4 regions of the Streptomyces sp. DSM 118878 genome follow, and region 1 is predicted to be linked to each of the others. Evidence: riboswitches for the same ligand, from Rfam matches in the RefSeq annotation. Region 1 holds a riboswitch; each other region holds the start of a gene.
The links. A riboswitch is a leader RNA that binds a small molecule or an ion and turns the genes downstream of it on or off. The one in region 1 is predicted to bind cyclic di-AMP.
Positions count from the first base shown of each region.

Region 2: another riboswitch for cyclic di-AMP. It lies ahead of ACRAKF_RS16350 (NlpC/P60 family protein); the one in region 1 lies ahead of ACRAKF_RS28740 (M23 family metallopeptidase).
Region 3: another riboswitch for cyclic di-AMP. It lies ahead of ACRAKF_RS21015 (M23 family metallopeptidase); the one in region 1 lies ahead of ACRAKF_RS28740 (M23 family metallopeptidase).
Region 4: another riboswitch for cyclic di-AMP. It lies ahead of ACRAKF_RS01770 (transglycosylase SLT domain-containing protein); the one in region 1 lies ahead of ACRAKF_RS28740 (M23 family metallopeptidase).

Region 1 is NZ_CP193622.1:6,475,037-6,478,235, reverse strand. Features, by position in the region: gene ACRAKF_RS28745 (GntR family transcriptional regulator) at 1-290, opposite strand, end outside; gene ACRAKF_RS28740 (M23 family metallopeptidase) at 501-1,316, opposite strand; cyclic di-AMP (ydaO/yuaA leader) riboswitch at 1,329-1,491, opposite strand; gene ACRAKF_RS28735 (M16 family metallopeptidase) at 1,719-3,104, opposite strand; gene ACRAKF_RS28730 (M16 family metallopeptidase) at 3,101-3,199, opposite strand, start outside.
Region 2 is NZ_CP193622.1:3,727,850-3,731,048, reverse strand. Features, by position in the region: gene ACRAKF_RS16350 (NlpC/P60 family protein) at 1-1,126, opposite strand, end outside; cyclic di-AMP (ydaO/yuaA leader) riboswitch at 1,134-1,290, opposite strand; gene ACRAKF_RS16345 (ATP-dependent DNA helicase) at 1,537-3,199, shown strand, end outside.
Region 3 is NZ_CP193622.1:4,716,683-4,719,881, reverse strand. Features, by position in the region: gene ACRAKF_RS21020 (aldo/keto reductase) at 1-151, opposite strand, end outside; gene ACRAKF_RS21015 (M23 family metallopeptidase) at 275-1,360, opposite strand; cyclic di-AMP (ydaO/yuaA leader) riboswitch at 1,372-1,519, opposite strand; gene ACRAKF_RS21010 (PP2C family protein-serine/threonine phosphatase) at 1,752-2,933, opposite strand; tRNA gene ACRAKF_RS21005 (tRNA-Met) at 3,155-3,199, opposite strand, start outside.
Region 4 is NZ_CP193622.1:419,582-422,780, forward strand. Features, by position in the region: gene ACRAKF_RS01760 (TetR/AcrR family transcriptional regulator) at 1-558, opposite strand, end outside; gene ACRAKF_RS01765 (alpha/beta fold hydrolase) at 648-1,592, shown strand; cyclic di-AMP (ydaO/yuaA leader) riboswitch at 1,854-2,008, shown strand; gene ACRAKF_RS01770 (transglycosylase SLT domain-containing protein) at 2,028-2,774, shown strand; gene ACRAKF_RS01775 (GDSL-type esterase/lipase family protein) at 2,829-3,199, opposite strand, start outside.

The sequences.
Region 1 (3,199 bases):
GTGCGGCGCCGTGCCGCGCGCGCCGCGGCCAGCGGTTCGAGCAGCAGGCGGACCTCCAGGAGGTCGGCGGCCTCCTGCTCCGTGGGCTCGGCGACACACGCGCCCGCGTGCCTGCGCCTGACGACGAACCCCTCGGCCTCCAGGGTGCGCAGGGCCTCGCGCACGGGGACGCGGGAGACGCCGTAGCGGCGCGCGAGGAGGTCCTCGGTGAGCCGGCCGCCTCTTTCATGGACGCCGGAAATGATGTCGTCCCGTATCGCCGTGCATACAGAGTGCGCGGGAATGCGCATGACCGGTCCTCCGCCTTGATCCCCGCGCGACGCGGTCGATTGACGCTCTTTCCGTGACTCTATTGCAGGACGACGCGTTTTCCGAAGGGGGGACGGAATTCATGGATATCTTTTGGCCAGACTCCGAAAGCCCGGACACCGAAAGTCCAGACGCCGAAAGCCCCGGCTCTTCGTGAGCCGGGGCTTTCGGTACGACGTCAGTGGCGTCGGTCAGACGTTGACGCCGTGCGCGCGGAGGTACGCGACGGGGTCGATGTCCGAGCCGTACTCCTCGCCGGAGCGGGCCTCGAAGTGCAGGTGCGGGCCGCTGGAGTTGCCCGTGGAGCCGGAGAGGCCTATCTGCTGGCCCGGGGTGACCGCCTGGCCGACGGTGACGCCGAGGGAGGACAGGTGGCCGTACTGGGTGTACGTGCCGTCGTTCATCTTGATGACCACGTTGTTGCCGTAGGCACCGCCCCAGCCGGCCTCGACGACGGTGCCGGAGCCGACCGCGTGGACCGGGGTGCCGGACGAGGCGTGGAAGTCGACGCCGGTGTGGCTGCCGGAGGACCACATGGCCCCGCCGGTCTGGTAGCCCGTGGAGACGTAGGAACCGGAGATCGGGGAGACGTAGGTGTTCAGGCGCTTGCGCTCGGCCTCGCGGGCGGCGCGCTCCTTCGCCTCGCGCTCCTTCTTGGCCTTCGCCTCGGCCTTCGCCTTGGCCTCGGCCTCGGCCTTGCGCTTCTCCTCCGCGGCCTTCTTCTTGGCGGCCTCTTCGGCCTTCTTGGCGGCGGCGGCTTCCTCGGCGGCGTGGCGCTGGGCGGCGGCCTGCGCGTCGATGCCCTCGGCGAGCGTGTCGCCGACGGAGATCGCCTGGGTGAGTCCGGTGTGCTCGATGGCCGCGTCGTCGGCGGCGGCGAGCGCGGGAGCTGCCAGGCCTCCGATGACACCGGTGGTGGTGAGCGCGGCGACGCCCGCGGCATTCGCCGTGGTGCGCGTGAGGCGGCTCGGACGACGGTGCTTCCCGGTGGCACGGGTGAACGCCATGAAGCGGCTGATCCTTTCCTTCCCTCTCGCCTACCGGGTTAGCTGACGGGTTCGGAGCAGGAAGGTCTCCTACGAGCCCCTCACCTCGCGGCAAGGTTCCCGATTCACCCCAGGGGACATGTGGGTCCCCGGCTCCCCTGGCTCGCGCCGTACGGGGACTCGGCGATGACTGTCCGGTGCCGCGGCTGCGGCGTACTGCGTGACGAACAGCCGGACCGACGCTAAACGCGACGTCTTTCGAACGACAAACAGAACGCCTCTTTTGTAGCGCACGCCACACGGCAGACAGGCAACCTCCGTAGTAATTCGGACATATGAGGACCCCGGTGACCGTTTGGGTCACCGGGGTCCTCATATGTCGTGACTTGCTGGCTGTCGGCTGCCCGTCAGGCGGCCTGTCGCTCAGCCGGGGACGACGCTCACGTCGCCGATGCCGAGGGCCCTGACGGGCTCCTCGATGCGCGCGGCGTCACCCACGAGGATCGTCACCAGGTGGTCCTCCGGGAAGGCGCTCACGACGGCCGCGGTGGCCTCCACGGTGCCGGTGGCGGCCAACTGCCGGTAGAGCCGCGCCTGGAAGTCGTCCGGGAGGTTCTGCTCGACCTGGTCGGCGAGCGTGGCCGCCACGGAGGACGCCATCTCGTACTTGAGCGGGGCGACGCCCACCAGGTTCTGCACCGCCACGTCGCGCTCGGCGTCGGTCAGGCCCTCCGCGGCGAGCGTGCGCAGCACCTTCCAGAGGTCGTCGAGCGCGGGCCCCGTGGACTCCGTGTCGACCGATCCGCTGATGGCGAGCATCGCGGCGCCCGTGCCGTCCGGGGCGGAGCGCAGGACCTGGGCGAAGGAGCGCACTCCGTAGGTGTAGCCCTTCTCCTCCCGCAGGACCCGGTCCAGACGGGAGGTGAGGGTGCCGCCGAGGCAGTACGTGCCGAGGACCTGGGCCGGCCAGACGCGGTCGTGCCGGTCCGGGCCGATGCGGCCGATCAGGAGCTGCGTCTGGACCGCTCCGGGACGGTCGACGATGACCACGCGGCCGGTGTCGTCGGCGGTCACGGCCGGTACGGGGCGCGGCTCCGCCGTGCTGCCCGTCCAGGTGCCGACGGTGTCCGCGAGGATCGCGTCCAGGTCGGTGCCCTCCAGGTCGCCGACGATCACCAGGGTGGCCGCCGCCGGACGGACGTGCTTCTCGTAGAAGGCGCGCACCGCCGCCGAGTCGATGGCGGTGACCGTCTCCTCGGTGCCCTGGCGCGGCCGCGACATGCGCGAACCGGCCGGGAAGAGCTGCTTGGAGAGCTCCTTGGCGGCGCGGCGCGCCGGGTTGGCCGCCTCGTGCGGGATCTCGTCGAGCCGGTTGCGTACGAGGCGCTCGATCTCGCTGTCCGCGAAGGCGGGGGCGCGCAGGGCGTCGGAGAGCAGCCCGAGCGCCTTCGGGAGGCGGGAGACGGGCACTTCGAGGGAGACGCGGACGCCGGGGTGGTCGGCGTGCGCGTCCATGGAGGCGCCGCAGCGGTCGAGCTCGGCAGCGAACTCCTCCGCGGAGTGCTTGTCCGTGCCCTCGTTGAAGGCCCTCGCCATGATCGTGGCGACGCCGTCGAGGCCCTTCGGCTCGGCCTCCAGCGGGGCCTCCAGGTGGACCTCCACCGCGACGACCTGCTGGCCGGGGCGGTTGCAGCGCAGCACCGTCAGGCCGTTGGGCAGGGCGCCGCGCTCGGGCGCGGGAAAGGCCCACGGCTTGGCCGTGCCGGGCTGTGGCTGCGGGTGGAACTGCATGGTCGCGGCCTCCGTCACTTCGCCGCCTCCTCTTCCTGGTCGGTCTCGCCGGCGGCGGTCTCTTCGGTCCCGTCGGCGGCCGTCTCCTCGGCTCCTTCGGCGGCCACGGGCTC
Region 2 (3,199 bases), 2.7 Mb from region 1:
TGATGTCGTCGTAGAAGAAGACCAGGTCACCCGGTTTCGCGTCCGCCGTCTTCACCGTCGTGCCGACCTTGACCTGGTCCCACGTGGTGCGCGGCAGTGAGATCCCGGCGGCCTTCCAGGCGTCCTGGGTGAGCCCGGAGCAGTCGTAGGAGTCGGGGCCCGTGGCGCCCCATACGTAGGGCTTGCCTATCTGGGCCTCGGCGAAGTCGATGACCTTCGCGGCCTTGGTGGCGTAGCTGCCGTCCGTGTTCCCGGAGCCGGAGCCGGAGCCCGAGCTCGAACCGGTGCCGGAACCCGCATCCGAGCCGGTGCCGGAACCCGTGCCCGAGCCCTGGTCGTCCTCCTGCTCCCGCTCCTGCTCTCGCTCCTTCTCCTTCCGCGCCGCCTCCTCGGCCTCGGCCTCGCGCTTGCGCTCCGCCTCGGCGGCCTGCTCGCGGGCCAGCTCCTCGGCCTTGCGCTTGGCCGCCTGCTCCTTCTTGCGCTCGATCGCCGCGAGCCGCGCCTTCTCCTCGGAGGTCAGCTCCGAGAGCAGCTCGCGTGCCTCGCCCAGCTTCTTCTGGACGGTCCGCTTGCTGGTCCGCAGGTCGTCCCGCGAGTCGGTCAGCGTCTCCAGGCCCTTCGCCGCCTTCGTGCGCTGCTTCGTCGCCGCGGCTCGCTGCGTCTCGTAGTCGTCGACGGCCTTCTTCTGCCGCGTGGTCAGCCGGTCCGCCAGGTGGTTCTGGTCGAAATAGCCCTGCGGGTCGTCGGCCAGCAGCATGGTGGCCGTCTCCGAGACGCCTCCGGTGCGGTACTGCGCGGCGGCGAAGGAGCCGAGCTCCTGACGCGCTTCGTTCAGCTCGTCCGTGCGCTTGGCCACATCGTCCAGGACGCGGTCGACCTTCTTGCGCTGCTTCTCGGTCTTCTCCTTGGCCGAGTTGTACTTCTGGGTGGCCACGCCCGCCTGGTGGTAGAGGTCGTCGACCTTCTTCTGGATCTCTTCCAGGCTGGGCCTCGCGGGCGCCGACGGCGCCGCCTGGGCACTCTGGGAGAGGAGCGCCACGGAGGTGAGGGCGGCCGTGGTGATGCCGACGGCGGGGGCGGTGCGAATTCCGGCTGACCGGGTCCGCGGCTTGCGGTGCGACGCCAAGGGAGGCGACTCCTTCCGTAGGCCGCCTACCGGGTTAGCTGTCGGGTTCGGGCGGGTGGTCCGGAAGGTTGCCCTACGGTTCCGTACTGCGTACGGGACCGATTCACCCCAAGTTCTCGGTGGGTCCCCGGCTCCGAACATGTCGGACTCGGCGGGGGCCGCGCGTTCCCGGCGGGGTTCGCCGGTGGGAATACGAGTGGCCCGGGCAGCACGCTAGCCAACTTGTGTGACGCCTGTGAAGGTTGATGTTCGATATGCCCGATACATTTTCGTGACTTTACGAGGCCCCGAGCGTGGCCTCGCGGTGCGATGGCAGACGGTGATCGGTCGTGGACGCGCTGCGAGCGGAGAGGGCGGGTCGGCGGAACCCGGCGCGGGTTGTCAGTGGGTCCGCCTAGACTCGGGAGGCGATGAGCAGCCTCTTTGACGACAGCTTCCTGGCGGACCTGCAGCCCTCCCGGGCCACGGACGAAGAACCCCCGCCCCCGCCCGAGGACAGCGCTCCGGAGCCCGTTCCGGACGACTTGTTCGACGGGAAGTTCGACGTGCCCATGACCCGGGACACGCACTACCGGGACGGTGCCCCGCGCCCGGTGATCGACCCGGCGGCGCTGCTCGAGGGGCTGAACGAGAACCAGCGCGCGGCCGTCGTGCACGCGGGTTCCCCGCTGCTCATCGTCGCCGGCGCCGGTTCCGGCAAGACCCGTGTGCTGACCCACCGCATCGCGTACCTCCTCGCCGCGCGCGGTGTGCACCCCGGCCAGATCCTCGCGATCACCTTCACGAACAAGGCCGCGGGCGAGATGAAGGAGCGCGTCGAGCAGCTCGTGGGGCCCCGGGCCAACGCGATGTGGGTGTCGACGTTCCACAGCGCCTGCGTCCGCATCCTGCGTCGCGAGTACAAGAAGCTGGGCTTCACGTCCTCCTTCTCGATCTACGACGCGGCGGACTCCAAGCGCTTGATGGCCCTGGTCTGCCGCGACCTCGACCTCGACCCCAAGAAGTTCCCGCCGAAGTCGTTCAGCGCCAAGATCTCCAACCTCAAGAACGAGCTGATCGACGAGGACGACTTCGCGAGCAAGGCCGCCGACGGCTTCGAGAAGACCCTCGCCCAGGCCTATGCCATGTACCAGTCACGTCTGCGCGAGGCGAACGCGCTGGACTTCGACGACCTGATCATGACGACGGTCAACCTCCTGCGCGCCTTCCCGGACGTCGCCGAGCACTACCGCCGCCGCTTCCGCCACGTCATGGTCGACGAGTACCAGGACACGAACCACGCGCAGTACGCCCTCGTGCGTGAGCTGGTCGGCCCCTCCGGTGGCGAGGGGGACGACCCGGCCGAGCTGTGCGTGGTGGGTGACGCGGACCAGTCGATCTACGCCTTCCGCGGCGCGACCATCCGCAACATCCTCCAGTTCGAGGAGGACTACACCGACGCGACGACGATCCTCCTGGAGCAGAACTACCGCTCCACGCAAACGATCCTGACCGCCGCCAACGCGGTCATCGAGCGGAACGAGAGCCGCCGCCCGAAGAACCTCTGGACCAACCAGGGCGCGGGCGCGCGCATCACCGGTTACGTGGCGGACACCGAGCACGACGAGGCGCAGTTCGTCGCCGACGAGATCGACCGCCTCACGGACGCGGGTGACGCGAAGGCCGGCGACGTCGCGATCTTCTACCGGACGAACGCGCAGTCCCGTGTCTTCGAAGAGATCTTCATCCGCGTCGGCCTGCCCTACAAGGTCGTCGGCGGCGTCCGCTTCTACGAGCGCAAGGAGGTCCGCGATGTGCTGGCCTACCTGCGCGTTCTCGCCAATCCCGAGGACGCAGTCCCGCTGCGGCGCATCCTCAACGTACCCAAGAGGGGCATCGGCGACCGCGCCGAGGCGATGATCGACGCGCTCTCGCAGCGCGAGAAGATCTCGTTCCCGCAGGCGCTGCGCCGCGTCGACGAGGCGTACGGAATGGCGGCCCGCTCCACGAACGCCGTCAAGCGGTTCAACACGCTCATGGAGGAGCTGCGGACCGTGGTCGAGTCGGGCGCGGGCCCGGCCGTCATCCTGGAGG
Region 3 (3,199 bases), 1.8 Mb from region 1:
CGGTGTCGATGAAGTTGCCGCCCGCCGCGGTGTAGGCGTCGAGGACGGCGAAGGACGCCGTCCGGTCGGCGGTCCAGCCGAAGACGTTGCCGCCGAGGGCGAGCGGGAAGACCTCAAGGTCGGAAGAGCCAAGCGTACGAAGAGAAGTCATGCGTTCCTCAACGACCGCGGCGGAAACGGAATTCCATGACCCCCGGTGTATCCGGGGGCCCTACTCGGGACCGGCGGCCCTGGCGCCGGGGGGTTGGCGCCAGGACCACCGGAGTCAGAGGCGTCAGAGGCTGAGGCCCTTGCCCTGAAGCCAGGCGAGCGGGTCGATGTTGGCGCCGGCCGCGGTGTGGACCTCCATGTGGAGGTGCGGCCCCGTCACGTTGCCGGTCGCGCCGACGCGGCCGATGACGTCGCCGGTGCTGACCTTCTGCCCGGCGCTGACGTTCATCGAGGACTGGTGGCAGTACCAGATCTCGGTGCCGTCATCGAGCTCAAGGACCGTGCGGTAGCCGTAGGCCCCGGCCCAGCCGGCCTCCTTGACGGTGCCGGTGTGCACGGCCTTGAGCGGCGTACCCGTCGGCGCGGCGAAGTCGAGGCCGGTGTGCTGCCCGGAGGACCACATGGAACCGGAGTCGCCGAAGTGCGAGGTCAGGGTGTACGAGGAGGTGGGGATCGCGAAGCTCTTGGCGAGCTTGGCCAGGCGTTCGGCCTCGGCCTTGGCCTTGCGGGCCTCCTCCTCCTTCTTCTTCTTCGCGGCGGCCTTGGCCTCGATCTTCTGCTCGGCCGCCTTCTGCTGGGCGGCGGCCTCCTCGGCGGCCTTCTTGACGGCGGCGCCCTCGGCCGCGGTCCGCACCGCGTCGTCGGCCTGGCTCTGCTGGTTCTCGGCCTGCCGCATGATGCGGGCGCGCAGAGCCTCGCCCGCGTCGGTGGTGCCCTGCTGGGCGTCGGCGGAGCTGACACCGGCGGCGGTGAGCGGGGCCGCGGCGGTGGCGGCGTCCACCGCGGAGCCGGAGCCGGAGTCGGCGGAGTCGTCGGAGATCAGGGAGCCGACGCCGGGAAGGGACTTGGCCTCCGGCAGCGAGTCGGTGACGGCGCCCAGGTCGGGCATCGATATGGAGACCGGCGGCTTGCCGTCCTGCGCGGTGGCGATGCCTCCCGCGCCGACGGCGGCGATGACGCCGACGCCCAGAACGGTGGAGCTGCGGGCGAGGCCGCCGCCGCCCTTCTTGTGCACACGGTGCCTGCCGCGGACGGGACGGACGGACTCCTCGGTGGGATTCCACTCCTCCCAGGTCTGCTCGTCGTACCCACCGAAATCGGGGTCATTCGGAACGTACGCGGCTTCTGGGGCAGGCCGGTTGGACGCCACTGGGGCGCACTCCTTTCCTTCCTTCTCGCCTACCGGGTTAGCTGACGGGTTCGGAGCAGGAAGGTCTCCTACGAACACCTGGCACGGATGCACAGATGCCCGATTCACCCCAAGTAGGTGGTTCCCCGGCTCCCTTGCGGGATTAGGCGTGTGCGCACGGAGCCGCCTCTAGTGACGGCTGGGACGACCGCGCTGCGTTATCGAACGTTAATAGACAGCGGGCCCGTATTCCAAGCTGTTCCTGTTGATTCTTAACGCCTCCGGGGTACGACCCGGCCGTACGTATGGGGACACGGGGGCCGCGAACGGGGCGAGTCGCCCGGCCGTGCGGCCGAACCGGAACCTACCCTCCACATGACAGTACGTCAGTTGTTATGCAGAGGGGTGCAGTTCAGTCACCCGCCGTGACATCGGGGTCGTCCGCGGCGGGCCGCCGCACCGCGAGCAGCGCCAGGTCGTCCGTCGCGCCGCCCCCGGTGTGCCACCGCACCTCCTGCGTGAGCGTGGCAAGGAGCGTCTGCGGGCCCCGGCGCCCCGGGAAGACCCGCCCGCCGAGCCGGGTCGCGGGGTCGTAGAACTCCCCGGTCCCGTTCCGCGCCTCCGAGAGGCCGTCCGTGTAGAAGAGCAGCATCGCGCCCGGCGGGAACTCCGTCTCGTCCGCCCGGTCCGGCCAGGACCCCAGCGAGCCCATGCCGAGCGGCAGCGCGGGGTCGGTCGGCGAGAGCACGCACAGCCGCCCGTCCCCGCGCAGCAGCAGCGGCTCCGGGTGCCCCCGGTTGATCAGGCGTACGTGGCTGTCGCCGTGCCCGATCTCCGCGAGGACGGCCGTGGTGAACCCCTCGAAGGCGTCGAGCCCGTCCCGCCGGGTGCCCTCCCGCGCGAGCGCCCGCTCCAGGCGCTGCACCACCGCCTCCAGGGTGGCCTCCTGCTCGGCGGCCTCGCGGAACGCGCCGATGACGACGGCGACGGCCGCGACCGCGCCCATGCCCTTGCCGCGCACGTCCCCCACGATGAGCCGCACCCCGTGCGAGGTGTCCTGCACGGCGTACAGATCGCCGCCGATGAACGCGTCGGCCTGCGCCGCCTCGTACCGCGCCGCGATGTCGAGGCCACCGATGCGGGCGTCCGGCTCCGGCAGGACGGCGCGCTGGGCGGTCTCGGCGATGGAGCGGGCGGTGGCGAGCCGGTCGTTGCCTCGGCGCACGACGCGGTTGATGACGACGGCGAAGACGGCGACGGTCACCACGGTGAGCAGTTCGGTGATGGACTCGACGTGGCCGACGGCATGGTTGCCGTAGTGCAGCAGGGCGACCGCGGCGGAGGCGGCCGCGCCGGTCAGGACGGTGTTGAGCAGCGAGTAGAAGGGGGCGGCGATCAGGGGTGCCGCCGTGTAGAGGGGGGTCGCGCTGAACTCGGTCGGGGTCGAGACGTCGTACGCGATGCCGACGATGAGCAGCAGGAAGGGCAGGGCCCGGACGAAGGTCCGCTCGTGGGGGGTGGCTGTGCGGCCGCCCAGGCGCCGCCCGCGGCGGTTCCCACGGCCGGACCCGTCGGTCCCTCCTCGCTGCCCCACCGCTCGTCTCCCGCCGACTCCGCGCCCATCACCGCGCTGCACCTACCCAGGCTTCCCGCAACGCGGTGCGGGTGCGACCTGGTGTGGGCCGACCGGGTGACGGAAGCGCCCCCACGGGCGCCCGTCCGGCGGTCGGGCACCCGTGGACGCCCGCCCGACGGCCGGAGCCGGAAAACACTCAGGGCCGGGAAGCTGAAAAGCTTCCCGGCCCTGAGTTTCAGTAGCGGGGACAGGATTTGAACCTGCGACCTCTGGGTTATGAGCCC
Region 4 (3,199 bases), 6.1 Mb from region 1:
GCTCATGCTGACGTCGATGACCGTACGGAGCTGCTTCTGGCTCACCCTGGCCCTGCTCATCACGGCCAGCGACTGGTTGACCGCCGCCAGGTGAACCGCGAAGTCGTCGGCATCGCCTTCGGCCAACTCCGCGGCGTTCAAGGCGGTCCGCAGCCGCGCCCGCTGAAGGCCCAGAGCTTCGGTCGCGTGCGCGGCGATGGCGGGGCTGAGCGACGGTGCCGCCATCGCGGTCTGGGCGATCAGACATCCATCAGGTACGTCAGGGTCGGCGATGCGCTCCAGGGTGACCTCGAAGAACGCCCGTACCGCCCGGAGCGGTTCCTCGGACGCCCGTGAAAGCGCCTGGTCGTAACTGTCTCCGTACCGCGCGGCGTAGCGGTCCAGGCAGCGCAGGTAGAGCGAGTCCTTGTCGCCGAACGAGGAGTAGATGGAACTGCGGTTCAACCCGGTCACCCTGGAGAGGTCGTCGAGAGACGTGTCGGCGTATCCGGCCCGCCAGAACTCGACCATCGCCGCGTCGAGCGCGAAGCCCACGTCGAACTGCTTCTTCCCGGCCATCACGCATGCACCTCGTTCTTGGACCAGCCGTTGTGGCCCTGCCCACCCTATCTTGAACTAACCAGTACAAGATGCAGTAGGCTCGCGACATGATCGACGACGCCATGCCCCCGAACCGCTCCCACGACCAGAACCCGGTCCCCGGGTTGCCGCTGCACGACCTCGCGGGTTTCACCCACCGCTGGGTCGACGCGGACGGAATCCGGCTTCACGCGGTGGAGGGCGGCCGGCCGGCCGGTCCCACCGTCGTCCTGCTCGCCGGATTCCCGCAGACCTGGTGGGCTTGGCGGAAGGTGATGCCCGGCCTCGCCGAGCGGTTCCGTGTGATCGCGATCGACCTGCCGGGGCAGGGCCACTCCGAGCGCCCTCAAGGGAGTTACGACACGCATACCGTCGCTTCGCACGTCCAGGCCGCGCTGACCGCGCTCGACGTGCCGAAGTACTGGCTCGTCGCCCATGACATCGGGGCCTGGGTCGCCTTCTCGCTGGCCCTGAAGCACGAAGAGCGCCTGCACGGTGTCGCCCTGCTCGACGCCGGCATTCCCGGAATCACCCTGCCGGACTCCATCCCGACGGATCCCGACCGGGCCTGGAAGACCTGGCACTTCGCCTTCCACCTGGTGCCCGAACTGCCCGAGACTCTGCTCACCGGCCGTGAACGCGACTACGTCGGCTGGTTCTTGAAGGTAAAAGCCCTGTCCTCCCACACCTTCGACGGCGCCGAGATCGACCATTACGCCGCCGCCATCGCGGCCGAGGGAGGCCTTTCGGCGTCTCTCGCCTACTACCGCGACGCCGCGGAATCAGCGCGTAAAAACCATGACGCTCTCGGACAAGGGCACTTGACCGTCCCGGTCCTGGGCATCTCAAGCTCCCATGGCTCGATCCCCGACATGGCCGCCTCCCTCAGTCCGTGGGCGGAGAACGCGACCGGCGCCTCCATCCCCCAGGCCGGACACTTCATTCCCGACGAGCAGCCCGACGCAACCGTGAACGCGTTGACCGCCTTCTTCGATCGCGAGCGCGTCAAGTAGACCGGTATGTCCCGTTTCGGGGTGTGACCAGCAGTGAAATGAGTCACTCCGGTCATCTCACCCTCCAGTCTCTCCGAGCGCACTTTCCGTTCTACGCAAAGAAAGTTGGAATTTTCGATCAAGAAAGAGCCGGGTTTCTGATCGTCAGAAACGGACCACGCGCTTTCGGTATGCGAATTCGAGACTTGTTTCGCCCGGGCTTTCTCGCCTAACGTCACCGTCAATCCGGGCGGAACGCCGAATCCTGCCGCTGCCCGGAAACCCATCCACCCACTGACGCACGGCAGGAGCGGGGGACCCAGGTAAGCCGCCGATCCGGATTCCGGAATGGCTAGGGGTGAAGTCGTATTCACCGTGCGACCGGACATCTCCCGTCCGAACCCGACAGCTCACCTCGCAGGCGACGGAGAGGATTTCGTCATGCCCGCAAAGGCCATGCCCGCAAAGGGAAAGCACCGCCGCCCCAAGGCCGGCTCGTTCAACCGAGGCATCGCCGTCGCGGGAACGGGCGGGGCCGTGCTCATTCTCCCGGTGCTCGGTGCCACCGCTGCCACCGCGGCACCGGCCGACGCGGTCGCCAAGCCCGCCGCGGCCTCGACGACCTACGTCGTCGAGGCCGGCGACTCGCTCTCCGGGATCGCCCGGAAGCATTCCGTGAGCGGCGGCTGGGAGAGCCTGTACAAGAACAACCGGGACATCCTCGGTGACAACCCGGGCCTGATCCGGCCCGGGCTCGAGCTCAGCCTCGGCAAGGGGGACGCGGCCGAGCCCAGGCCGGCCGCCGACCGGGCGGACCGCTCCGAGCGCGACGACGCGTCCGCCGCCGAGCCCGCGGCCGCCGCCCCGGCGGAGAAGACCTACACCGACAACCTCGACGGCTGGATCAAGGAATCGCTCGACATCCTGGAACAGCACGGCATCCCCGGCACCTACGAGGGCATCCACCGCAACGTCATGCGTGAGTCCTCCGGCAACCCGCTGGCCATCAACAACTGGGACTCCAACGCCGCCGCCGGTACCCCGTCCAAGGGGCTGCTCCAGGTCATCGCGCCCACGTTCACCGCGTACCACGTGCCCGGCACGTCGCTGGACAGCTACGACCCGGTCGCCAACATCACCGCCGCCTGCAACTACGCGGCCGACCGGTACGGCTCGATCGACAACGTGAACGGCCCGTACTGATCCACACCCCCCACCTCGTCCCCTCTGGGCCCCGGCGCGCCATGTGTCCGGGGCTCAGCCCTGTCCCTTGCCGGCGAAGGGGCCGTTCTCGCCGAACACGAGCCGCGCGAAGTTCTCTCCGATGCGGCGGTGCCCCGCGGCGTCGGGGTGGATCGCGTCGGGCAGCGGGAATTCGGCGTGGTCGCTCTCGCCGTAGAGGTCGCGGCCGCTGAGGTAGTGGAGGCCGGGGTCGTCGGCCGCCCGCTGTTCGACGATCCGGGCGAGTTCATCGCGGATGACGTTGAGTGTCAGACGCCCGGCGGCCCGTTCGGCCGGATCACCCGTGGCCTTGAACCGCAGGGTCCCGCCGTCGAAGTCGGGCATGAGGGGACCGGGAGTGTCCTCCTGGACCGGGCACAGGATGGGTGACACGACCAGCAGTGGTG